Regions from separate parts of the Terribacillus sp. FSL K6-0262 genome, predicted to be linked through region 1. Evidence: predicted binding sites of a transcription regulator. Region 1 holds the regulator's gene; the other holds the start of a gene.
What was found. The regulator Rex, encoded in region 1, represses fermentation and respiration genes when NADH is low (regulators of the CRP and FNR family bind a similar motif). The targets are predictions, from matches to a motif close to TTGTGAAATATTTCACAA.
Positions count from the first base shown of each region.

Region 2: the regulator Rex is predicted to act here: its motif matches at 1,069-1,086, upstream of MHI54_RS03445 (cytochrome ubiquinol oxidase subunit I).

Region 1 is NZ_CP150277.1:1,139,811-1,143,569, forward strand. Features, by position in the region: gene fetB (iron export ABC transporter permease subunit FetB) at 1-636, opposite strand, end outside; gene MHI54_RS05810 (phosphate ABC transporter ATP-binding protein) at 633-1,358, opposite strand; gene MHI54_RS05815 (redox-sensing transcriptional repressor Rex) at 1,488-2,114, opposite strand; gene MHI54_RS05820 (ABC-F family ATP-binding cassette domain-containing protein) at 2,567-3,759, shown strand, end outside.
Region 2 is NZ_CP150277.1:684,558-688,316, reverse strand. Features, by position in the region: gene MHI54_RS03455 (GNAT family N-acetyltransferase) at 1-343, shown strand, start outside; gene MHI54_RS03450 (hypothetical protein) at 367-915, shown strand; gene MHI54_RS03445 (cytochrome ubiquinol oxidase subunit I) at 1,126-2,526, shown strand; gene cydB (cytochrome d ubiquinol oxidase subunit II) at 2,513-3,529, shown strand; gene cydD (thiol reductant ABC exporter subunit CydD) at 3,529-3,759, shown strand, end outside.

The DNA of each region.
Region 1 (3,759 bases):
GAACATGACTGCCTGGAGCGGATCGGCTCCGGCAATGATCTGCCCGCTCATCATACCAGGCAGCTGAACAAGACCTATCGTTTTTTGGCTCTCGATGGTGGGGATCGTGCTTGCCTTGATTGACGCAAGCAATGATTGCTGGATCGCTTGTTTCGGTGTACCGCCCAGTGATAAAATGAGCTCCATCTCCTCTTTTCTGGATGCCACTTCCGCAGTGAAGCGATTCAGGAACAAAATGCCCAGCACCATCGAGTTCCCTATCACCATCCCGCTTAACGGAATGATATATTGCGCAGTCGGCGGTGTGATCCGCAGCCCCAATAATATCCCTTGTGTCAGTATTTCAATAACAATGAAGGTAAGCACCAGCTTCCAGGTGATGCCTCTGATGGATGCCCCTTTTTTCCTGGCGTTTTGTGTTGCTGCACCGATCATCAGTGCCACCATCAGGAGGATATACATGATATTTTCCGAATCGAAGATGAACTGCAATACATATCCGACTGCAAACAGCTGGATGATGGAACGAATGGTGGCAACGAGTGTATCCTTTTCAAGTCCCAGCCGCAATGTCTTGGACAGAGCAAGCGGGATCAGGACAAATATCAAAGTAAGCAACATGGCTTGTACAGTCATTTTTCCGCCTCCATGACAAAGCTTCTGACAGCTTCATTCCCCGGATCATCCAATAATTCAATGGCCCCCGCTTCGGCAATTCCCCCATCCATCATGACCCAGACTTCATCGGCCACCGACTGTGCCTGCTGAAGGCTATGCGTGATCCAGATGACAGTGGTTCCATGCTCTTTATTGATCCGTTTAATGAGATTCTCGATATCCTGCTTGGAAACTCGGTCCAAAGAAGATGTGATCTCATCCAGCAGCAGGATTTCCGGCTTGTTCAGCAATGTCCGGGCGATGGAGACCTTTTGCTTTTGCCCGCCTGACAAATCCCTGCTGTTTTGATCCAATATATCCCGCTCCAGTCCCACTAACCTGGTGATTTGTTCTGCCCTGTCATTTGACAGCCCCTTTCCAGCTAACTGCAGCGGCAATTCCAAATTATCCCGGACACTGCCCTCAAGCATGATTGCCTGCTGGAGGACGACGCCCACATGACGGCGCAGGGCAACCGGATCATACTGTGCAATATCCTTTCCATCGATCAGGATGCTCCCGCTTGTTGGTGACAGCATACCATTGCATAACCGAAAAAGTGATGTCTTTCCAGCACCTGAGGGGCCAATGACTGCTGTAATCCTGCCTTTGGTGAAGCTGCCCGTTACATTGCGGATGATTTCATGCTTATTTATTTCATACGTCACTTTCTGTAAAGTGATGGCGGCTTGCTGGCACATTCTTTTACGTCCCTTCTTTTCCTGATACCTTTCCCCAGTCTAACCGAGTAAAACGCATTAAGGAAGTATGATCATCAGTGAATTTATGTAAGAAAAAACACCTCTGCTTGAGAGGTGCGGGAATTGGAATTAATAGTGCTTCAAAAAATAAACCAATGACTGCAATTCGATTGCCAGATCGATATGATGCACACGGATATTGCTGGGCACTGCGATACGCGCAGGGGTAAAATTCAGGATTCCGGCAATACCGCATTCGACAAGGCGGTCCGTGATTGCTTGGGCAGCATGCGCCGGCACCGTCAGGATAGCTGCGCTTACATTGCCGATATATTTCTCTAAGTCATCGATATGGTAGACGGGGACCCCGCCGATATTATGATCCACTTTTCCGGGATCGGTATCGAATGCCATTTCGATTTTTGTATTGTTATTTTTCGTGAAATTATAATGCAGGAATGCTGTACCAAGATTACCGACCCCGATAAGTGCCACTTTCGTGATCTCGTCTTGATCCAGTGTCTTCCGGAAGAAGTTCAGCAAGTACTCTACATTATAGCCATAGCCCTTTTTGCCAAGTGCTCCGAAATAGGAAAAGTCACGGCGGATTGTGGCCGAGTCGACTTTCACCGATTCACTGAGTTCCTTCGAGGAAACCCTTGTTTTGCCTTGCAGATGCAGGCTGTTAAGGAACCGATAATAAAGGGGCAGCCGCTTTGCCGTAGCTTTTGGTATTTTATTTTGATCCATATACATGCTCATTTTTCCTCCTAAAGCCTGCAGCTTCCAAAAGCGAACTTCGTGCAGCCATGCAGCTGGTCAAAAAGGCCTCTCGGACTAGAACAGCATGGTTCTGTTACCTTTTCTGAATATGACCAGCCCCATTCCGAGTAGACGGTATGATGGGTTGCAGACAGGTTCCCTTCCGGCATCTGCAAGGAGTTACAGATGCTGCCTGCGGCTTCGTCCTTGAATTGTTACGATATGATACTTTCACAAAGTACGATTATAGTTAACACCTTATTCTAACAGATAAGAGAAGGAAAGTCTTGTACAGATTCACAAAGAAGATGAGATTGGGGCATCTTGTCTCCATTTTAACAAATCCATTCACGATGTCCATCCGCATGAAAGCGTATACGCGCAGGAATTCGGCGCTTGCTACTGTTTTGTCACATAGGATACACTGATAGTATGAGGTGAACAAGATGATTTTATTGCAAGCGAACAATATTACAAAACTATTTGGCGCAGATGTCATTTTATCAAATATAAAGCTGGAAGTACAAACACAGGATCGTTTGGCCATCGTCGGTCGCAACGGTGCCGGTAAATCGACATTGCTGAAGATCCTGGCAGGGGAGTTGAGTTCTGACGAGGGGAATGTATTCCTGTCAAAAGATGCTACCCTAGGTTATTTGGAACAGCATACAGGCTTGGAGTCCGAAAAGAGCATCTTGGAGGAAATGAAGACCGTCTTTGCTGATTTGATCCAGCAGGAAGAAGAATTACGCCGTCTGGAAGCAAAGATGGGCGACCCCGATCTTATTTCCGATGAAGCGGCTTACCAGCAGCTATTGACGAATTATGATACAAAACAGCAGGCTTTCCGCCTGAATGGAGGCTATCAATATGAAGCGGATATCCGCTCCGTATTGAACGGGCTTAATTTCGGCGATAAAGATCTGTCCACCCCTATCGGTTCCTTGAGCGGCGGACAGAAAACCCGGCTTGCCTTAGGGAAGCTGCTGCTTCAAAAACCGGATGTATTGATACTGGATGAGCCGACCAACCATCTGGACATTTCCACGCTGGACTGGCTGGAAGGTTATTTGAGCAGCTATCAGGGAGCTGTCGTAGTCGTATCGCACGACCGTTATTTCCTCGACAAAACAGTCAATACCGTCATTGAGATAGCCCATAATCACTCTGTCCGTTATAAAGGAAATTACAGCAGCTATCTGGAACAGAAAGCTGCCAATTTTGAACGGGAAATGAAGCAATACGAAAAGCAGCAGGCCGAAATCAAAAAGATGGAGGAATTCGTCCAAAAGAATATTGCCCGTGCTACAACCACCAAACGGGCTCAAAGCAGACGCAAGCAACTGGAAAAAATGGAACGAATCGATCGTCCGCTCCAGGATGCATCATCTGCAAGACTCACATTCGATATCGATAGACGCAGCGGGAATGATGTATTGAAAGTGAAGGACTTGGCTTATCAATACCCGGAGAGTGCCTCCCCTGTCTTCGAGCATGTCACCTTCCATATGAACCGTCAGGATCGCATTGCCCTTACTGGTCCGAACGGAACTGGTAAAACGACATTGCTCAAGACAATCATCGGAAAGCTTCCCGCTAAATCCGGACAAGTAGAGCTGGGTACCGGCGTCAGCATCGG
Region 2 (3,759 bases), 460 kb from region 1:
TTCCCTGTATCAGAAGCCAGGCTCGAGATATTGGGTGGTGGAGCAGGAAGGTAAGATCGTTGCGGGCTGCGGAATCGGGCCCATTCCCGGACATCCGGAAGTTTGTGAGCTTCAAAAGATGTATGCGGCCAAAGATACGCGCGGAACAGGTATAGCCCATGATTTATTGCAGACAGCCCTTACCTTTGCCCGCCGGCATTATCGTCGCTGTTATCTTGAAACGTTAAGCAGTATGGCCGCTGCAAACCGCTTTTATCTGAAGAATGGATTTCGGCGTATGGACAAGCCATTAAGTGAAACGGAGCATTACGCATGTGATGTTTGGTATATCAAAGACTTATAATACACTGGAAGGAAGACGATGCATTGCATTTCAAACCAGTTTTGGAATTACTGGAAGCCCGCGGTATCTCCTATGCTATCGGCGGTTCGCTCCTCCTGTATCTGAAAGGACTGCCTGTATGCCCGAATGATGTCGATATACTAGTTGAAAGAGAGTGCTTTGCTTGCGCGAAGGAAGTGCTTCAGGCAAGTGCTGTCACATATGAAGATAAACCTGCCCAAGGTATCTTTTTAACAAGAGCTTGCATAACCTTCGGGATGTCGGATGGTTTGCAGGTGGATTTGATGACTGACTTTGCAATTCTATATGAAACCAATGTCATCCAAATGCCATTCACTGCCATCAAGGAACAAACAAAGGATGGCTTGCTGCCGCTGGGCAGTATGGAAGCTTGGTATGTGATGTATTGGCTATTGCCAGGCAAGGAAAAAAAGCGAGCTTTGATGGAAGACTATTTTCATAGCAATGGCCTTGCAGATCCTTCATACTTAAAGCAGGCTCTCACGCTTGGTTTGCCAGAAGCTGCAAACTTCGCGATCAGCCGTTTATTAGCGGATGCATCAAGGAATTAATTACCTACGATCATTTTATATGAACTACTAGAAAATCCCTTTCCAAAGGGATTTTTTTATTTGTTAACAAAGCTGTGACGATTACGCCACAATTTGTTCAATATTTCACAATCACAAATAGGAATAGGGGAGTATACTAAACGTAACAGGACAATGTGACTAATTTCACATAGTTTCCGATAAAATATGACAAAGAAAGAAGGCGGCAAAATGGATGTTGTAGAGCTTTCGCGAATCCAGTTTGCATCAACGACATTGTTCCATTTCCTATTCGTTCCATTGAGTATAGGATTGGCATTCATCATAGCAATCATGGAAACTCTGTACGTTGTCAAAAAAGATGATAAGTACAAAAAAATGGCGAAGTTCTGGGGACATTTATTCCTGATCAACTTTGCAGTCGGTGTCGTGACCGGTATACTGCAGGAATTCCAATTTGGAATGAACTGGTCGGAATATTCCCGTTTCGTAGGGGATGTCTTCGGTGCACCGCTTGCAATAGAAGCATTATTGGCATTCTTCATGGAATCCACCTTCCTTGGTTTGTGGATTTTCGGCTGGGATCGTCTGCCGAAATGGGTGCATGCCCTATGTATTTGGCTTGTTTCCTTAGGTACGATTTTCTCCGCATTCTTCATCCTGTCAGCCAACTCATTCATGCAGCATCCAGTAGGGGAAGTACTGCAAAATGGCAGATTGGAAATGAATGATTTCTTGGCAATCCTGACAAATGGCCAGCTTTGGGTTGAATTCCCGCATACTATCTTGGGATCATTTGCAACCGGAGCCTTGTTCATCACCGGTATAAGTGCCATCGCATTCCTGCGTAAGAAGCATGTGGAATTCTATAAAGGTTCCTTTAAAGTGGCGATCATCGTCGGTTTGATCAGCGGTATCGGTATTGCGCTGTCCGGGCACGAACAGGCACTATATCTTGTGGAAACACAGCCGATGAAAATGGCTGCCAGTGAAGGCCTTTGGGAAGACAGTGCCGATCCGGCTCCATGGACTGTTTTCGCCAATATCGATACAGAAGCGAAAGAAAATTCGGGCGAGCTAAAAATTCCGTACCTGTTGAGTTTCTTATCTTATGGGGAATTCAAAGGTTCGGTCGAAGGTATGAATACACTTCAGGAACGTTATGAAGATCTATATGGACCTGGCAATTACATGCCGCCGGTCAAAACGACATTCTGGAGTTTCCGTGTCATGTCTGTACTTGGCGGTGCAATAGCTGCCCTTACCATCTGGGGAGCGTACTTGTATGCACGTAAAAAACTTATCAATAGTAAATGGTATCTGCGTTTGATGATCATAGCCATCAGCTTCCCATTCATCGGAAGTTCGGCAGGCTGGATCATGACGGAAATTGGTCGTCAGCCATGGGTTGTATTCGGTTATATGAAAACAGAGGATGCAGTCAGCGCAGGGGTGACTGCAGGAGAAGTATTATTCTCCCTCATCACTTTCTCTGTTTTGTATCTGATCTTGTTTGCGGTCATGATCACTTTGTTCGTCCGTGAAATCAAGAAAGGGCCGGACCACGATATCGAGAAGACAGACCCGATTGCAGATCCGTTCACGAAGGAGGGTCAACATGCTTTCTCTTAATGAATTCTGGTTCATTCTCGTTGCTGTCTTGTTCGTTGGCTTCTTCTTCCTGGAAGGCTTCGACTTCGGAGTCGGAATGGCAAGTAAGTTTGTAGCCAAAAATGATTTGGAAAGACGCGCGTTCATCAATTCAATCGGTCCATACTGGGATGCCAATGAAGTATGGCTGATCACAGCGATCGGTGCGATGTTCGCTGCATTCCCAAATTGGTATGCATCCATGCTGAGCGGATTTTATCTCTGTTTCGCGTTCATTCTCTTCGGATTGATCGGGCGCGGTGTTGCGTTCGAGTTCCGCGGCAAAGCGGAGCATCCGACTTGGCGAAAAACATGGGACTGGGTGATTCTGTTTGGCAGCATCATCCCGCCGCTTACTTTCGGCATCATGTTCACAGCCTTGATTCAAGGAGTGCCGATTGACGAAAATATGACAATGCATGCCGGAGTATCCGATGTCATCAACTTTTATACCGTTCTTGGCGGTGTGACACTCACCATGCTTTGTGCATGGCATGGCCTTATCTTCGGTACACTACGGTTGATGGACACATTGCGTGAACGCTGCCGCAAAGCAGCGAAGAGCTTGCTGCCCATCAACGCGATTTTACTGGTGGCATTCCTTGGTATGACATTCTTCAAAACGGACATGTTCAGTGTCCATGGCAATATTTTGGAGTATCTATTCATGGTCGGTGTTCTCGTTTACATCGCATCGGGTTATTTCATCACACGCAAACGAGATGGCTGGGCATTTTTGATGTCAGGCTTGATCATGATCCTGCTGATCGCTTCCGTGTTTATCGGTCTGTTCCCACGGGTAATGATTAGTTCCATCAGTGAAGCATATAGTTTGACGGTGCAATCAGCGTCTTCAGGAGATTACTCTTTGAAAGTCATAACCTATATCAGTTTGGCATTGCTGCCATTCGTATTAGGCTATCAAATCTGGAGCTACTACGTTTTCCGTAAACGAGTGGATCATAAGGAGCATATGGAATACTAATGGGCAGAAATTTAATGGCTTATAAAGGAATAAAAACGGTGCTGCTAGGGCTCTCCGCATTGACGCTTGCGCAAGCTGTGGCCATTATCTTTCAGGCGAAATGGCTTGCGGAGACCATTACGCACCTATTCCATGGTGAAAGTTTTCAATCTCAAATCCCACTTATAGGCTGCTTTATAGCAGCCTTTCTTGCTAGACAGCTATTGCAGCTGATCATCAAGAAAGTGTGT